Regions from separate parts of the Thioalkalivibrio sp. ALJ15 genome, predicted to be linked through region 1. Evidence: predicted binding sites of a transcription regulator. Region 1 holds the regulator's gene; each other region holds the start of a gene.

Region 1 (4,464 bases):
GCAGCGAATCCAGCAGGGCCTCGAACTCGTCATCGGTAATCTCGTCATCGGCACCGACCAGCCCCGACTCATCCCCTCCAGCCTTCGCAGTGGCTTCCACCTCGGCGGGGGGTGCCGGTTCCGGCTCCGGTTCGGGGGGCACGTCTGGCGTCGCGATTGCGGCGGGTTCGGAATTGCCGGCCACGTCTTCATTCTTGGCCATCCGCCGCAGGTCTTCGACGAGATCGGCCTCCGCGGGCGTCGGATCGACCCCGGAGCGGAGGTCGCCAAACATCACGTTCAACGTATCGAGGACCCGCAGCATGGTATCCATCAGGTGACCGTCGACCTGACGTTCCCCATTGCGCAGGAGATTAAACACATCCTCTGCGTGATGGCAGACGGTCACCAGCGGATCCAGGCTCAGAAAGCCCGCGCCACCCTTGATCGTGTGAAAGCTGCGGAATACCGCGTTCAACAGATCCCGGTCATCGGGATGCTGTTCCAGGTCGATCAGCTGCTCGTTGAGTCCTTCGAGCAGTTCCCCGGCCTCGATCAGGAAGTCCTGAAGGATTTCGTCGTTGGGGTCGATGGCCATTCGGTCTCTCCGTTCCGGTGAGGCTTGCCGTTGAGGGGTGGGCGCCGGGAAGCCGCCGATTCAGGGATCAGCGGGCTACCTAGAAGCCCAGGCTGGACAACAGATCGTCCACCTCGTCCTGTCCTTGAACGACATCCTGGCCGGAATCTTGAGTCTTCGGCACTGCTGGCCCGTGTCCACGCCGATCGCCCTCACGCCGCTCGGCATCGTCATCCAGCGTCTTCTCCGCAGCCTCGACCGTCTCCATACGCCCGCTGGACAGCCGAATCAGCGTGACCAGGTTCTCCTCCAGGTCGGTCACGAGCTGAATCACGCGCCGGATCACCTGCCCGGTAATATCCTGGTAGCTCTGCGCCATCAGAACCTCCGACAGCAGGCGGCGCAGCTCTTCGGTATCGTCGTTGGCCTGAGCAAAAAACTCGTCCAGCTCACGAGCGAATTCCCGGAACTCGTCGACCGAGAGTTGCCGATTGCGAAAACGGGTCCACTTCGCCGTCAGTTGGCCGGCCTGCTGGCTGAACGATTCGGCAATGGGGAGACTCGTCTCGATCGCGGTCAGGGTCTCGTGCGCGGCCTTCTCGGTCATCGTGACCACATAATTGAGACGCTCGCGGGCATCCGGGATCTCGGCCTGGGTCAACTCGACCAGCCGCGAATCCCCCCGGAAGCTTTGCAAGGCCTCGTGCAGGTCGCGCGTAAGCTTTCCGAGCTCGTCGAAGAGTTCCCGGTCGTAGGGGCGCGCCAGATCCTGGATCAACGCGCGCGCGGCCACCTCATCCCCTGCCTCCAGAACCTGCACGAGCTCCCGCGCGCGAGCGATTTGCTGCTCACTGATCGATTGTTCTTGGTCTGTCATCCAAAGCCCCTTGCTCGCTCCCCATCCCGAACGTGATGACCGGGATCGATCCCCCGGCCATCCATTTGTCTGGACTAGGGGACTTCGACACCGAATCCCAAACTAGCCTTGGGATTCAATGCGTTCGAATATTTTGTCGATCTTTTCCTTGAGGGTTTCCGCAGTAAAGGGCTTCACCACGTAGCCGTTCACGCCCGCCTCGGCCGCCTCGACGATCTGATCCCGCTTGGCCTCCGCCGTCACCATCAGCACCGGCATCGTCTTCAGCTTCTCGTCGGCACGAACCGCCCGCAGCAGGTCGATGCCCGGCATATTGGGCATGTTCCAGTCGGTAATCAGAAAATCGAAGTCGCCGTTCTGGAGCATCGGCAATGCCGTGCTGCCGTCATCGGCCTCTTGGGTGTTGTTGAAGCCAAGATCACGCAACAGGTTCTTGATGATCCGTCGCATCGTGGAGAAGTCGTCCACGATGAGAATTTTCATTCCCTTGTCCACAGGTCACTCCGGGATAAATGATTCATATGAGTACTAGAGCTTGGCCTTCAGAATAACTGCAAAGCCTCGCCGTCTTCGAGCCAGGAGCCCAGGCGCGCGCGCAGTCGGATAACGGCCTGACTGCGGATCTGGCTGACGCGCGACTCGGTCACCCCGAGTACCGCGCCAATCTCGCGCAGGTTGAGCTCCTCGATGTAATAAAGCGACAACACCAGACGTTCGCGTTCGGGCAAATCGCCGAGCGCGGCGGCCAGCTCCTCGCGAAACTCCCCGGCCTCGATCGTGCGCGAGGGCGAGGCCTCCTGCCCCTCGATCACCCGGTCCGCATCACCATCGGTGCCGCCCAGATCATCCAGCGCGAACAGATGGGCGCCGGCATGGTCCTGCAGCATCGAGTAGTACTCGTCGATCGGGACCTCGAGTTCCTCGGCCACCTCGACCCCGCGCGCCGCACGTCCCTCCCTGGCCTCGACCGTCTGGATCGCCTCGGCGATCTTGCGGCTGTTGCGGTGCACCGATCTCGGGGTCCAGTCACTGCGGCGTAACTCGTCGATCATCGCGCCACGGATGCGAATCCCGGCGTAGGTCGCAAACGTCGCGCCCTGCCCGCCCTCGAATTGCCGCGCGGCCTCCAGCAGGCCAATCATGCCGGCCTGGATCAGGTCATCGACCTGGACCGAGGAAGGGAGGCGAGCCATCAGATGGTGCGCGATGCGGTGCACCAGCTCGATATGTTCCGCGACGCGCTGCTCGTGGCCGGCTGCGGCCACGTTCTCGTATCCGTGGAGGCGATTACGCGTCGCCATCATGCGCTCTGCAGCATCCGTTCGACGAAAAACCCGACACCACCATCGGCACCACGGGCCACCGGCCAGCGGTCGACCGCACGGGCGAGTTCGGTAAAGGCCTTGGCCGCCGGGCTGCCCGGATATTGCTGCACGACCGGTGCCCGTTTCTGGACGGCCTTGCGCAGATGCTCGTCCATCGGGATGTAACCGGCGAGATCCAGGATGACTTCCGGCAGGTAGTTGTCGCAAACCGTGGTGAGTTTCTGCAACAAGCGCTCGGCGCCCGCGCGGTCCTGGACCATGTTCGTGACCAGCCGGAAACGCCGCATGCCATGATCGCGATGCAGCACCTTGATCAAGGCATAGGCATCGGTGATGGACGCCGGCTCGTCGCAGACGACAACCAGGGTCTCCTGGACCGCCCGGCAGAAGGTCGTGACGGATTCCTGCAGGCCCGCTGCCGTATCCACCACCAGCACATCCAGCGGCTTGGAATAGGCGCTGAATGCCTGGATCAAACCGTTGTGCTCGAGCTGCGTGAGATTCGCCATCGCCGCGATCCCCGAGGCCGACGGGATGACCTTGATCCCCTCCGGGCCCTCGATCAGCACATCCTGGAGGTCGTTCACCTGTCCGGTCACCAGGTCATGCAGGGTGCGCTCGGGTCGCAGTCCGAGCAGCACATCGGCATTGGCCAGCCCCAGGTCGGCATCAAACAGCATGACCTCGCGGCCCAGCCGCGCGAGCGCCACGGACAGGTTGACCGACACATTGGTCTTGCCGACGCCGCCCTTGCCGGAGGCAACCGCAATGACCTTCAACGGCTGATTAGTGCGTGGCATAGCGTCCTTTCCCCACCGGATGGATCATCTCCAGAACGCCCGCATCCTGAGTACGGCGCGGCGACGGCGCATTGCGGCCGGCATTCGAGAACTCCGCCAGGCTTGCATCGGTCCATCGTTCATCGCGGGAGGATCGACGCGCGGGGCCGCGCTCTTCGCCGAGCGCCCGCCGGGTCAGATCGCCCGTCTCGACCCGGTGGAAGTCTTCGGCAATCCGCTGTCCATCGCTGACAAACGTGAGCCCAAGGTGTTGATCGAGCAATACCGACAACGTCTCCCCCAACTGTTCGGCTTCGTCGAGTTTGGTCAGCACCAGCGCCGATGGCTCCGTCTTCCGGAACGCATCCAGCACCCTTCGCAGCGCCGCCGCCTGAGTGGTCGCGGAGACGACCAGCCAGCTCTCGCGCCGGACATGGTCCGGCCAGCCGGCAAATAGCGACTCGTCGCCCACCGCGGAAGGTGCCTGCCCGGCGGTGTCGACCAGAATCAGATGCCCATCCTCTGCTCGCGCGGTCATGTCGCGCAACTCGCGCGGGCTCTGCAGCACCCGCAATGACACGCCCGCCATCTGCGCGAACGCCTGCAGCTGGCGCGTGGCCCCAATGCGCTGGGTGTCCAGTGTGACCAGCGTAACCGAATCCGCACCCATACGACGGATTTGACGCAAGGCAATGCGTGCGAGTGTAGTGGTCTTGCCCACCCCCGTAGGCCCCACCAGGGCCAGCACGCCACCTTCATCCAGGATGTCCGGATGGCGGGTCGCGATCGCCCCGGAAAGGCGTGCGCGCAGCCGCTCCCAGGCCTGCTCCACCGTGCTGTCGTCGAGAATACTCCCGGCGAGACTGCGCGCCAGTGACTCGCTGAACCCACGGTCCATCAGACGCGCCTTGCACTCCGCCGCCAGCG
Region 2 (4,464 bases), on a different contig from region 1:
CGATGGCCGAGCCGATGTTCGGCCAGGACGCGGTCGCCTTCTACCTGCTGTCCGAGCAGGTCTCGCAGCATGTGAAGGTGGTGCAGTCCGGGCAGGGCGCGGACGAGGTCTTCGGTGGCTACTTCTGGTACCCGCAGATGGCCGAGGACCGTCACGGCGATTGGGTGGAACGTTTCCGTCGCCACTACTTCGACCGCGACCACCCCGAGATGGCCGAGATGCTGCGCCACCCGCCGGCGAATGACGTGACCGGCGACTGGCTGCGCGAGCAGTTCGCCGAACTCGAGACCGACCGTGCCGATTCCTTCATCGACGCGGTGCTGGCGCTGGATGTAACCACGCTGATCGTGGACGACCCGGTCAAGCGCGTGGACAACATGACCATGGCCTTCGGCCTGGAGGCGCGGGTCCCGTTCCTGGATCACGAGCTGGTGGAGACCGCCGCCGCCATGCCGCCGCACCTGAAGCTGGGCGACGGCGGCAAGGACGTGTTGCGCCGCATCGCCCGCGGGCGCCTGCCGGACGCGGTGCTGGACCGGCCCAAGGGCTACTTCCCGGTGCCGGCACTCAAATACGTGCGCGGCGACTTCCTCGAGTTCATGCGCGACATCCTGACCTCGCGCGCCTCGCGCGAGCGGGGCCTCTATCAGCCGGCCTACATTGACAAGCTGCTGGACGCCCCGGATCAGTACTTCACCCGCATCCAGGGTTCCAAGCTGTGGCATGCGGCCCTGCTCGAATACTGGCTGCAGACCCACGTGGATCGGTAAGCGCCCCATGGAACGGGTGCGGATCCGGCGCGTCTACGATCCGGTCGGGCCCGACGACGGGTGCCGTGTGCTGGTTGATCGCCTCTGGCCGCGGGGGATAAAGAAATCCACACTCGCACTGGACGCCTGGGAAATGGCCATCGCACCGTCCCCGGAGCTACGCCGCTGGTTCGGCCATGACCCGGGGTCGCGTGACCCTGCTGACGGCCACCCGGGACCCGGAGCATAGCCATCCGGCGGTGTTGCGTGATCTCCTTGAAGCCGAAAGCGCCGAGGAGGAACCGTCGGGCGAACGCGCCTCGCCGGTGTGCTTTGAGCCCGAAAGTGGGGAGGACACGGAGTAGATCCGATCGGCTCCGTGTCCCCCCGCGCTTCCTGACCGGCGTCAGACCTTGAAGCGGTTGACGATCTCGCGCAGTTGCTCGGAAAGCCCGGCCAGGGTCTCGCTGGCCTGACCCATCTGCACGACGTTGGTCGCGTTGTGCTCCGAGACCTCGCTGATAGCGTGAATGTTGCGGTTGATCTCGTTGGAGGTCGCTGATTGTTCCTCGGCGGCGCTCGCGATCTGCCGCGTCATGTCCTCGATCTTCTCGACCGCGCCGACGATTTGTCCTAGCGCCGTGCCGGCCTGGTTGACCTGGTCTACGCCGTTTTGGGCCTGGGACTGGCTAGCGGCCATGGCAGTCACTGCCTGGTCGGCGCGTTGCTGCAAGGCCTCGATCATCTGCCGGATCTCGGTGATCGATTCCTGGGTGCGAACGGCGAGGTTGCGCACCTCCTCGGCGACCACCGCGAAGCCACGACCATCCTCCCCGGCACGGGCCGCCTCGATCGCGGCGTTCAGTGCCAGCAGGTTCGTCTGGTCGGCGACGTCGTTGATGACCTGCAGGATTTCCCCGATGTTGTCGCTGTCGCTCTTGAGCGCGGTGATGACATCGGCGGTGCTCTGGATCTCGTTGGAGAGCTTGTTGATCTCGGCGACCGAAGTGGTGACCACGTTGCGTCCGCTCTGTGCTTGCTCGGTCGTCTCGCGCACGACGTCCGCGGTGCTCTGGCTGTTGCGGGCGACCTCTTCGACTGTGGTGGTCATTTCGTTGATGGCCGCGGCGGCATCGCTCAACTGCGCGTTCTGCCGGTTCACGCCCTTGTCGGTCTCTTCGTTGATGTGAGAGAGCTCGGTGGCCGCTGAGGCAACCTCTTCGGCATGGCCGCGGACGTTGCCAATCAGTTCGCGCAACCGCGACTGCATGGTCGCGATGGCGGCGAGCAGGGAGCTGTCATCGCCTTTGCGCAGTTCGATGGGTACGGTCATGTCTCCCTCGGCCACCTGGCGCACGACGCTGGACGCATAGGCCGGGTCGCCGCCGAGTGTGCGCAGTATGTTGCGGATGACGCCCAGGCTAATGAGCGAGGCGATGATCAGGATGACGATGGTCAGCCCGATCACCATCCACAGGGAGCGCTGCAGTGAGGCCAGCGCGACGCCCTCATCCAGCTCCACAACCAGGCCCCAGCCAAGCAGCGGGATGTCGGCGTAGCTCCCGATGACGGGGGTCCCCGCCGCGTTGCGGTAACGGCCGATCCCGCTCTCACCTTCCGCGATGGCATGCGCCGCCTGGGTGTCGATGGCCTGGTCCTCGTCGGGGGCGGAGTCGACGGGGGTGACCGGCTGACGGTCGCGGTTGACCAGATAGATCTCCGAGCCGTCGCCGAGGCTGAGTTCGTTAACCCGGTCGAAGACCATATCCAGTTGCACGGCCCCGCGCATCACGGCGATGGGCTCGCCATCCGGGCCTTCGATAGGGATCGCGATGGTGCTGACCCGATTCCCCGTGGCCCGCGAGACCACTGGCTGGGAGAAGGTATCTTCGCCTCCGATTGCCCGCTGGAACCAGGCCCGGTCTGGTACGTTGAATTCGTTGGCCTCTTCCTCACTCAGGATGCGTGCCCCGCCGTCATAGAACACCCCGGCTATGCCCATGCCGTCGGCGTTAACGACATAGATGGTGTCGTACTCCCCGCGTAGCTCGGCGATCCGTTCGAGGAGATGATTTAACTGCTGCGTGTCGAGGTCGCGCGCGGCATCCAGATCGGCCAGATAGCGCATCTCGTCCTGCCGTTCGATGGCCCACTCGGTAAAGGCCTGGGCATTGGAGCTGCCCATCTCGTGCAGTCGATCGATGGTCGCATCGGTGTATGAGGCGCGGTATTGCAGGAAGATCAGGGTGGCGACCACGAGAATCGCCCCGACAATAAGGGAGAGGATCATCAGGGTCAGGCGAGTGCCGAATCCCAGTCCGGCGAGGGGGGTGCGAGCGTTCATGGTGGCTCCTGCATCTGCAATGGTTGTTGTGCCGCTTGTTGTACTTCCGCGCGGTTCTTGTGATCGACTTCACGGACCGCTTACCAGTCAGGTATCGGCCTTGGTGGGTGGATCTTGAATGCTGCGCCCAAAATGAACCACATGCGGATGGGGTGCCGGGCGGAGTCGGACCCGGTTTCCGCTCGGAGAGCGGGATGGACGGGCCGCAACAACTGGTACCCCTGCCTCGGGGGCAAGGGCGCTAACCTTCTTTCAGGCGCGGCATCAGCATGGTCAGGTTGCAGGGCATGGTGCGGTCGTCCAGCTGGGCCTGGATGATGCGGTCCCAGGCGGTGCGGCAGGCGCCGGTGGAGCCCGGCAGCACGAAGACGTAGGTGCCGTTGGCCACGCCCGACAGCGCGCGGGATTGCAGGCTGGAGGTGCCGATCTCCTCAAAGGAGAGCATGCGGAACAGCTCGCCGAAGCCCTCGATGGTCTTGTCCAGTAGCACCGAGGCGGCCTCCGGGGTGCCGTCGCGGCCCGTGATGCCGGTGCCGCCGGTGGTTAGCACCGCGTCGATCTCCGAATCCGCAATCCAGCGCGAGAGTTCGGCGCGGATCGCGTAGATGTCGTCCCGGACCACGCGGCGCTCGGCCAGCCGGTGCCCTGCGCCCTCCAGCCGCTCCACCAGGGCATCGCCGGAGCGGTCCTCGGCCAGGGTTCGGCTGTCGGATACCGTGAGGACGGCGATGTTCAGCGGGGTCTGGACGGGGGTGGTTTCCGGGGTCTTCGCGCTCATGGGCAACGTCCTGTTGGTGTATCGTGAGCGCCCATCATAATGAATGCGGGTCCGGTCGCGGCAATGCGGCCGGATCGAGACGTCTGGAGTCAGCAGGAATGTCGGAGCGGGTACAAAAGGTCCTGGCGGCGCGCGGCCTCGGTTCGCGGCGCGAGATCGAGGGCTGGATCGAGCGCGGCGAGGTGAAGGTCAACCAGCGCACGGCGAAGCTGGGCGATCAGGTCGGGCCGAATGACGTGATCCGCGTGCGCGGCCGCGTGATCCACATGGCGGAGCATGCGCATCGCTGGCTCGTGTATCACAAGCCGGTCGGCGAGATCTGCAGTCGCAGCGACCCCGAGGGCCGCAAGCCGGTGTTCGCCAGCCTGCCGCGCCTGAAGGGGCAGCGCTGGGTCGCGGTCGGGCGTCTCGACCTGAATACCTCGGGACTGCTGCTGTTCACCACCGATGGCGAACTGGCGAACCGCCTGATGCACCCCAGTCATTCGCTGGAGCGCGAGTATGCGGTGCGGGTGCTGGGCGAGGTCCCCGACGATACGCGGCGCATGCTGCTGGAAGGGGTCGAGCTGGAGGATGGTCCCGCGCGCTTCGAT
Region 3 (4,464 bases), 240 kb from region 1:
GATGAACGCCGTGCGCACCACCGCCTCCTGCACCACCGCATCGTCCAGTCCCAGCCCCGCGAAGCCGATCACCACCGGCGTACCCGCCGCGCCAAACGGCACCGCGGTACTGTTGCCGATCAGCGCGATCGCCACGGCCTTCAGCGGCTTCATGCCGAAATAGACGAGCAGGGGTGCCGCCAGCACGGCTGGAGTCCCGAACCCGGCGATACCCTCCACGAACCCGACCAGACCCCAGCCCAGCAACATCGCCAGCACGCGCGGATCGCGCGACACGCTGGCGATCACCGACTGGATCGCATCCATGTGGCCGGTTGCGATCATCACGTTCAGCACCAGCAGCGCGACGGCCACAATCAGCATGACCTCGACAAACACCACGCCCGCATCCAGCAGGCTCGCGCCCAGCACGGCCCCCGGCATCTGCCAGACCCACAGGGCAATAACCAGTGTCGCCAGATAGGCCAGTGGCGCGGCCTCGTAGGCCGGCCTGCGCAACGGGACCAGCCAGACAAACAGCACCACAAACGGCACCAGGGCCACCCAGAAAAGCGTCATGCGTGCGACATCCTCGAGAAAACGTTATCGGGAGAGTATCGCCTGTCCCGCGCAGAGGCCCACTGCGTCAGATCAATCGCGCGTATCCTCCTGATCCGGATGAACACGCCCAAAGCGACCCATGCCCCACCAAAGCATGCGATGGCTCAACCACCAGACCAGGGCGCAGCCGGCCATCAAGACCGCCAGCCACACATAGGGATGGACCAGGTCCTGCGGACGGGCCCAGGGCCCTAGAACCCAGTTCACGTTCGCCTCGGGCGTCGACAGCAGGTACGACACCAGCAAGACGGCCCAGCCCACCAGGATCCACAAACGCCCCGCCACCGGGTCGTATCCCAGGCGCCAGACCATCCACAACAGCACCAACGGAAGCGGCAGGTGGTACAGGGAGAACAGCCGCAGGTAGAGCGGAACCTCCGGATCGAACATGTAGGCGACAAAGCCGAAGGGCGGGTTCCCCAGCAGCACCAGCCCCAGCAGAAAGTCGATCACCCACCCCATCTCGAGCAGGACCACGCCCACCGCCAGCATGCTCGCCAGGCGCCGGCTCGCCAGCCACGCCGCCGCGCACCCGGCGATCAGCGCGAGATTGGACAGCCAGAGGAAATTGAGCCAGCCATACTGGACCGCATAGACCGGTACCAGGACGCAGACAAACAGCAGGTAGGCAACCAGAAACCAGCGAGGAAACAAAGCGTAATCGCCTGACGGGACCGGGCTCTCACTATAACGGTTCGAACCCGGAGTCACAGTGTTCCTTCACGTGCGACAGCCCGTTACGCGTATGATGAAAAGTCCATTCGACCCGCGGGAGAACCGGCGCGTGAGAACCTGGATTGCCATCAACGCCACGCTGGTACTCGCCGCCTGCGGCACCCTGCCCCCGACCGCCGAACAGGCACGCGATGTGCCCTACAGCTGCGATCGTGGCCCGAACCTGATGGCGAGCTTCAGCGACAATGAGGCCGAGCTGCGCTTTGGCCGTTCCAAGGCCGTATTACAGGCGACCGAGGTCGCCTCCGGGGCACGCTACGCCAACCCCGGCGAGCAGATCGTCTTCTGGACCAAGGGCGAAGCCGCCATGCTCGAATTCCACGGCATCTACTGGACCTGCCGCATTCGCCAGCCCAATGCCGATGCAGCTACTCCGGCTCCACCGGCGCCACGGCACTGGAGTGCCGCGGCGGGTGTTCCTGAATAAACGCCTCCAGCCGGCCAAGCGCCTCGCCAGCACTGGAAAAGCCTTCCAGACCGCATTCGACCGAACCTTCCAGATACGGTCGCATGCCCTCGCCAATGCTCGGCGTGTAACCCACGCCCGTGGTCGCCAGAAGCTCCGGATCCAGGCGCCCATCGGCATGGATGCGCTGGATCTGCAGTACCGCGATCCCCTCCGAGGTCACCCGGTCCTCGCGCACCAGTAACGTCTCGCCGTTATCGCACTCGGCGATCTGCAGTGCACCTTCCCTGGCCGTTTGTGCCATCTGGTGCTCGTAGCTGCGCGCCTCGGGGTCCTGCAGGATCACGCGAGCACCCTCGAAGGCCAGGGCCGCCAGCAACAGCACCCCCGCCAGCCCGAACAGCGTAGCCGCCACCCGCCGCCAGCCCAGCACATAACCGACAGCACCACCGACCAGCAAAAGCGGCGTACCCCACTCGAAGGTCCGGGCCAGCGGTACGGGCATAAAGTCGATCCCGCCGCCGAGCCCCAGCAGGGCGGTGACATAAAGCCAGACGATCCCCAGCCCGACCCCGAGCAGGATCGCGATCAGCGCGCGCCAGAACAGCGACTGCCTGCGCTCGGGTTGCGTATCGGCCATGCCCCTCTCCAATCCAGTCCAATCGGCGCAGCCTAAGCAAACACGCGCCGATGTGCACGCCGTACATCGTTTCGTGGCCTTGCAAGCCTAAAGTTTCCTCAAACCCCGCCGTTAAGCGAATGTAGACGGGAAATTCCGGCTGCGGAGTCCGGCCCTTCGCCGGATCGCCCTTGTGGCGTGCGAGACCCGACAACATGGCCCAGGTGTTGAGTGTTGCCACCAACCTCCTGTCGCTCAATGCCCAGCGCCACCTGCGCCAGTCGCAGGCCGCCCTGCAGACGGCCTTCCAGCGCCTGTCTTCAGGCCAGCGCATCAACTCGGCGCGCGACGACGCCGCCGGGCTGGCCATCTCCGAACGCTTCACAACCCAGATCCGCGGCCTGAACCAGGCCATGCGCAACGCGCAGGACGGCATCTCGCTGGCCCAGACCGCCGAGGGCGCCCTGGGCTCCATGACCGGCAACCTGCAACGTATCCGCGAGCTGGCGATACAGGCGGCCAATGCCACCCTGTCGGCCTCGGACCGCGGCGCCATCGACCGCGAGGTTCGCCAGCTCCTGGCCGAGAACGACCGCATCGCGACCCAGACAACCTTTAACGGCCGTTCGCTGCTGGACGGGTCCATGGGCACCGCGTTCTTCCAGATCGGCGCCAACGCCGGGCAGACCCTCGCCATCGACCTCGGCAACAGCATGCGCAACCGCTTCGTGGGCGACATTGCCAGTGCCTGGTCCGGCGAACTGGAGGCCGCCTTCGCCGGCAATCCGCTGGAGGTGGATCAGGATTTCTCCATCCGTGTGGGCGAGCGCGACCCGGTGGAGATCCCTGCGGGACCCTATCGCTCCCCCCAGGAACTGGCGACCGCGATCGACCGCGCCCTCGGATCAACCGGCCGCGCGATCCTGACCGACGACGGCCGGCTCAACCTGATCGCCCGCGAGACCCTGACGATCTCGGGGGAGACCGCCCTCGCCACGCTCGGGCTGCCGGCCACCACCGAGCCCGGGGGGAGCCTGAACGATATCGACCTGACCTCGCGCCAGGGGGCCAGCGACGCCCTGTCACGTGTGGATGCCGCGCTGGATGCGGTCAACGCGCGGCGCAGCCAGTTCGGGGCCATCCAGAACCGCTTCGAGTCGACCATCACCAACCTGGGCATCACCATCGACAACCTGGCGGCGGCCCGCAGCCGCATTCTGGACGCCGATTACGCGGCCGAGGTCAGCCGCCTGGTGCGCGCCCAGATCCTGCAACAGGCCGGGCTCGCCGTGCTCGTTCAGGCCAACGCGCTACCCCAGACCTTCCTGCGGCTGCTCCAGTAATCAGGGGGCCGGCGCGCCTACTCCCCTGCGGGTCGGGCCGCCGCGCCAGAGAACTCCGGCCCCCGGACATCGTCATCGGTCCAGCCACGGTCCTGGTCACGACTGGTCACCCACCATTCGTGAACGAACAGCCGAATCGGCCCAAGCACGCGTTCTTCGAAACGCGATGGCAGCGTATACGGGCCGACCTCCTCGTACTCCAGGAAGGTCGTATCGACATGGGCATTCCGGGTCGGCTCGAAGCCGGTCAGGGTGATATGCACCCGATAGAGCCGATCGGTTTCGGGGTGGATCCACATCACCACCTGATCCTCGTCCGCCTTGCCAAAGCCCGGCTGGATGGTCGCCAGCACGCGACGGTAGTCCACGCCGCCCTCGCGGCGATCCGCCAGCCGCGTCATTGAGGTCGCGCGGTGTTTCACGAAGGTCGGTCCGTAGTGGAACAGCTTGCCGGCATCGGTCGTCATCGCGGTGGCACGAATCCGGTCCTCGTCCTCGCTCCGCTCGCCGTCGTAGTACACGCGAATCTCGTCACGCTGGCGGATCACCGTCTTGGTGCCCTCCGGCCCCGTGTAATGGACTGCGTACAACTCGTCCGCCGGGCGGTAGCGCTCCTCGCCCTGGCCACGGTAGCCACCATCCGCCACCAGCGGCTGCACACGCTGAACCATTCGCCCCCACTCGCCGTCCGTAGCCTGGTTCAGGTCCCCGTCGTACTCGCGAAGATCCCCTCCGTGCGCGGCCATGGTCCGGTCGAACAG
Region 4 (4,464 bases), on a different contig from region 1:
GAGCCGTCGCTATTCTGCACCAGCCAGGTCCAGCCGGAGCCGAAATTGCCGGCCGCGGCCTCGTTGAACTTCTCCTTGAAGCCATCAAACGAGCCAAAGGCGCTGTTGATCGCGTCGGCCACCTTGCCGGACGGCTCGCCGCCGGCGTCCGGGCCCATGCAGTTGAAGTAGAAGGTGTGGTTCCAGACCTGGGCGCCGTTGTTGAAGATGCCGCCGGCCGGGGCCTTCTTGATGATGTCCTCCAGCGAGGCATTCTCGAACTCGGAGCCGGGCAGCAGGCCGTTCAGCTTGGTCACGTAAGTCGCGTGGTGCTTGTCGTGATGGTATTCCAGCGTCTCGGCGGAGATGTGCGGCTCCAGCGCGTTCTTGGCATAGGGCAGATCGGGCAGTTCGTAGGCCATGAAAGACTCCTTGTAAGAAAACATGCGAGACTGCGGCTGGCCGACCATTGGTGGCCGCGCCAGTAAACCCGTCAACGATAGTCACGTTGCTCGGGTGATGCAATTTCCGATGATGCGGCTTGGTTATCGTTCAGCCAACGTTTGCGGAAGTGTGAAGGAGCCACGGCATGTCCGCGCACGATGCCGATCGACAATCGGACGGCGCCCCCTCGTCGGTGGGTGCGAACCCCTCGCGCAGTGCCTACGCCTGGCGCGGGCGCATCGGGCTTTTCCTGGGCCCGCTCCTGATGCTCGCGTTCCTGGTTCTTCCAGCTCCAGAAGGCGTTGCACGCGAGGCATGGTGGGTGCTCGGGTTGACCCTTTTTATGGCGACCTGGTGGATTACCGAGGCCTTGCCACTACCCGTAACGGCGTTGCTGCCGATTGCCCTTTTGCCGCTGCTCGGCGTGATGCCGATGGACGCGGCCACCGCGCCATACGCCAATCCCATCATCTTTCTGTTCATGGGCGGTTTTGCGATCGCGCTGGCGGTACAGCGCTGGGGACTCCACCAGCGGATTGCGCTCGCGATCGTCAGCCGGGCGGGGGATCGCCTGCATCGCCTGGTCGGGGCCTTCATGCTGGCCACGGCGGGGCTGTCGATGTGGGTCAGCAACACAGCCACTGCTGCGCTGATGTTGCCGATCGCCCTGTCCGTTCTGGCGCTGATGGATCGTGATACGCACATCGCGGGTAACGGCCTCGGCGCCGATTCGCGCCGCCCCGCACTGGCGCTCCTGCTGGGGATCGCCTTTGCCGCCAATATCGGGGGCATGGCGACGATCATCGGCTCTCCGCCGAACGCGCTGACCGCCGCCTATCTGGGCGACCGGCATGGCATCGAGATCGGTTTTGTGCAGTGGATGATGCTGGGCCTGCCCCTGGCCACCGCGTTGCTGCTGCTGGCCTGGTGGTTGCTGACGCGCTGGGTCTTCCCGGTTCATCGAGTACGCCTGCAGGGGTTGCAGGCGATGATGGACCAGCAGCGCGCCGAGGTCGGGGTCTGGTCTCGGGCCGAATACCGGGTCGCCGGCGTCTTCCTGCTGGTAGCGCTGGCGTGGCTGTCGCGCCCCTTTCTGGAAGGTCTCCTGCCGATTCATCTGACGGATGCCGGGATTGCCGTCCTGGGGGCCGGGCTGCTGTTCCTGCTGCCCTCGGGCGCAGCAGACCAGCGCCGGCTGCTGGCCTGGGACAATACGCGCGAGCTCCCCTGGGGGGTGCTGCTGCTGGTCGGCGGTGGTCTCAGCCTGGGTTCGGCCATCGAGGCGAGCGGCCTGGCGGAGCTGGCCGCCGAGGGCCTGGGCGCCGCCCAGGCATGGCCGCTGCTGCTGATCATTGCCGGGGCCGTGGTGGTGACCATGTTGCTATCGCATGTGACCAGCAACACAGCCACCGCTGCCACGCTGCTGCCGCTGGTGGCTGCGCTGGCGATGCGCATGGATATTCCTGTCGTGCTCCTCGCGATCCCCGTGGCCTTTGCCGCCTCCGTGGCCTTCATGTTGCCGGTCGCGACCCCGCCCAACGCGATCGTGTTCGCCAGCAACCGGCTGCGGGTGATCGACATGATCCGTGGCGGGGCACTGCTCTCCCTGGTGGCAATTGCCATGATTACGCTTGCGGTCTACGCCCTGGCGGAGGCCATCCTGATGCAGGGGTAGGCCTGTCTCCCGGCCTTTCGGGCTTCCTGTGATCTCCCTCAAGTTTTATGCTTCGCCGCCGCTATCGACGGTGAACTGCCGCAGCAAGGACGCCGCTGGCCCGCAAAGCCTTATTGGGGAGAGTCTTCAACATGTTCGATAACATCCGAATCGGGGTCCGGCTGATGGTCGGGATTATCACGGTGGTGCTGCTGGCCGTGATCCTGACACTCGTAGTCGTGATGAACAGCCTGGGCACCATGGCCGATCGTGCCGAACAGCGCGAGCTGACCGATCTGGCCGCGCAGCTTGTCGGTCGTCTGGACCAGGAAGCCGCGCGCGCGACCGCGATGGCAGAGACCGTGGCGAAAATCCCCGACGTGCAAGAGGCGATGGCGACGGGCGATCGCGAGCGTCTGGCCGAGATGACCGTTCCGACTTTCGACTCCCTGAGCGAGCAGTACGGCGTGCATCAGTACCAGTTCCATACACCGCCGGCGACTTCGTTCCTGCGCGTTCACTCGCCCGACAACTATGGCGACGACCTGTCCGACTTCCGCCAGACGGTGGTCGACACCAACGAAAGGCGTACCCCGATCTCGGGGCTGGAAGAAGGCGTGGCCGGTCTCGGGATCCGCGGGGTGGTGCCGATCGCGCACAACGGCGACCACGTCGGCTCCGTGGAATTCGGCCTGTCGTTTGGTGACAGCTTCTTTGAAGAGTTCACCCAAGAAACGGATTCGCCGGTTGCCCTCTACCTGCGTGATGGTCGGTCGTTCAACCGCTTTGGCGGTACGATCAGTGGCGAGTCCACCTTCAGCGATGCCGAGATGCGCGAGGTCATGGAGGGCGAGGAGCTGGTGCGAAACGTGACCTATGAAGGCACCCCGATGGCCGTGGTCGCGCGTCCCGTTACGGATTTCTCCGGTGACGTGGTCGGCGTGCTTGAGGTCATGGTGGACCGCAGCGCGTATGTCGCGATGGCGCGCAACGCGACTGGCACGGTGGTTGCGGTTGGCGTGGTTGCCGTGGCGCTTGGTGCCCTCTTGGCCTGGCTCCTGACCCGAAGCATCGTTCGTCCCCTGAATCGCACGGTGGCCCGGCTGAACGATATCGCGGGAGGCGAGGGCGACCTGACCCGTTCGCTGGAGGTCTCTGGCAAGAACGAACTCGGAGAGCTGGCGGAGGCGTTCAATAACTTCGTCAAGAAGATCCGTGGCCTCGTATCCACGGTCGCGGCCGGTGGCGATCAGGTTGCCGCAGCGGCGAACGAGCTGTCTGCGACCAGCGAGGAGACCAACGAGCAGGTGCGGCGACAGAAGTCGGAGATCGATCAGGTCGCCACGGCCATGAACGAGATGACGGCAACGGTGCAGGAGGTGGCCCGCAATGCAGCGGATGCCGCCGCCGCGGCACAGAACACCGACCAGGACGCCAACGAGGGTCAGCAGGTGGTGCAGCGTACCGTGGCTGCGATCAACGCGTTGTCGCAGCAGGTGGATGGCGCCGCCGAGGTGGTCAGCCGCTTGTCGCAGGATGCCGAGGAGATCAACAAGGTCCTGGAAGTGATCGGCGATATCGCCGATCAGACCAACCTGCTGGCGCTGAATGCGGCGATCGAGGCGGCGCGTGCGGGCGAACAGGGCCGCGGTTTCGCGGTGGTTGCCGACGAGGTGCGTACCCTGGCCAGCCGCACGCAGGACTCGACCCACGAGATCCAGCAGATGATCGAGCGGGTGCAAAGCGGTACCCGCGAGGCGGTGCAGGCGATGGAAGATGGCCGTTCCAAGGCGCACCAGAGCGTGGAGCAGGTCAATCTCGCGGGCGAATCGCTGACCGCGATCACGCAGTCGGTCACGCGCATCAGCGACATGAACACGCAGATCGCCAGTGCCGCCGAGGAGCAGTCGACGGTGGCCGAGGAGATCAACCGCAACGTGGCCAATGTCACCGAGGTGCTGGATCAGACCGCGGCCGGATCGGAACAGATCCGCAATGCCTCCGAGGAGCTGTCCAAGCTGGCCTCGGAACAGCAGCAGCGGGTGGGTCAGTTCAAGGTATAAGCCCCGAGCCAGCTGACGCCAAGCCCGGGACCGGAGACGGTCCCGGGCTTTTTTGTGGCCGGGTTACTGGCTCTCGGCGGGCGGAAACAGGCGCTCGCCGTTCTCCAGGGCAATCATGCGCTGGACGTTGGCTGGCAGCTGTTCGAGCCAGGCCCGAGTGCTGTCCTTCAATGCGGTAAAGTGCTCCCAGCGGGCCAGGCTGAAGGTGTCATTGCCGATCAGGAAGCGATCCGGATAGTCGAGGAACAGCTCGAACCAGTCGGCGTCGATGATGCCGCCGGGATTGATGCGCGGGTTGCGCATGGAGACATCCATGACCATGTT

What was found. Region 1 encodes FliA, which starts transcription of late flagellar genes. Its sites were predicted from a motif close to GCTAAAGTTNNNNNNNNNNCNGCCGATA; they were not measured.
Region 2: the regulator FliA is predicted to act here: its motif matches at 3,186-3,213, upstream of G015_RS0108280 (methyl-accepting chemotaxis protein).
Region 3: the regulator FliA is predicted to act here: its motif matches at 2,468-2,495, upstream of G015_RS0110040 (flagellin).
Region 4: the regulator FliA is predicted to act here: its motif matches at 2,135-2,162, upstream of G015_RS0103995 (methyl-accepting chemotaxis protein).

What each region holds. Positions count from the first base shown of each region.
Region 1 covers NZ_KB912059.1:405,616-410,079, forward strand. Annotated here, with positions in the region: gene G015_RS0111125 (chemotaxis protein CheA) at 1-577, opposite strand, end outside; gene G015_RS0111130 (protein phosphatase CheZ) at 657-1,433, opposite strand; gene cheY (chemotaxis response regulator CheY) at 1,536-1,916, opposite strand; gene G015_RS0111140 (RNA polymerase sigma factor FliA) at 1,976-2,737, opposite strand; gene G015_RS0111145 (MinD/ParA family protein) at 2,734-3,558, opposite strand; gene flhF (flagellar biosynthesis protein FlhF) at 3,545-4,464, opposite strand, start outside.
Region 2 covers NZ_KB912058.1:308,747-313,210, forward strand. Annotated here, with positions in the region: gene G015_RS0108270 (N-acetylglutaminylglutamine amidotransferase) at 1-770, shown strand, start outside; partial or broken gene G015_RS13630 (DUF488 domain-containing protein) at 778-1,114, shown strand; gene G015_RS0108280 (methyl-accepting chemotaxis protein) at 1,156-3,093, opposite strand; gene moaB (molybdenum cofactor biosynthesis protein B) at 3,335-3,871, opposite strand; gene rluB (23S rRNA pseudouridine(2605) synthase RluB) at 3,970-4,464, shown strand, end outside.
Region 3 covers NZ_KB912059.1:168,680-173,143, reverse strand. Annotated here, with positions in the region: gene G015_RS0110060 (L-lactate permease) at 1-558, opposite strand, end outside; gene G015_RS0110055 (hypothetical protein) at 631-1,254, opposite strand; gene G015_RS0110050 (MliC family protein) at 1,385-1,762, shown strand; gene G015_RS0110045 (hypothetical protein) at 1,704-2,381, opposite strand; gene G015_RS0110040 (flagellin) at 2,576-3,703, shown strand; gene G015_RS0110035 (hypothetical protein) at 3,721-4,464, opposite strand, start outside.
Region 4 covers NZ_KB912057.1:77,512-81,975, reverse strand. Annotated here, with positions in the region: gene G015_RS0104005 (superoxide dismutase) at 1-401, opposite strand, end outside; gene G015_RS0104000 (DASS family sodium-coupled anion symporter) at 569-2,098, shown strand; gene G015_RS0103995 (methyl-accepting chemotaxis protein) at 2,230-4,140, shown strand; gene G015_RS0103990 (amidohydrolase family protein) at 4,204-4,464, opposite strand, start outside.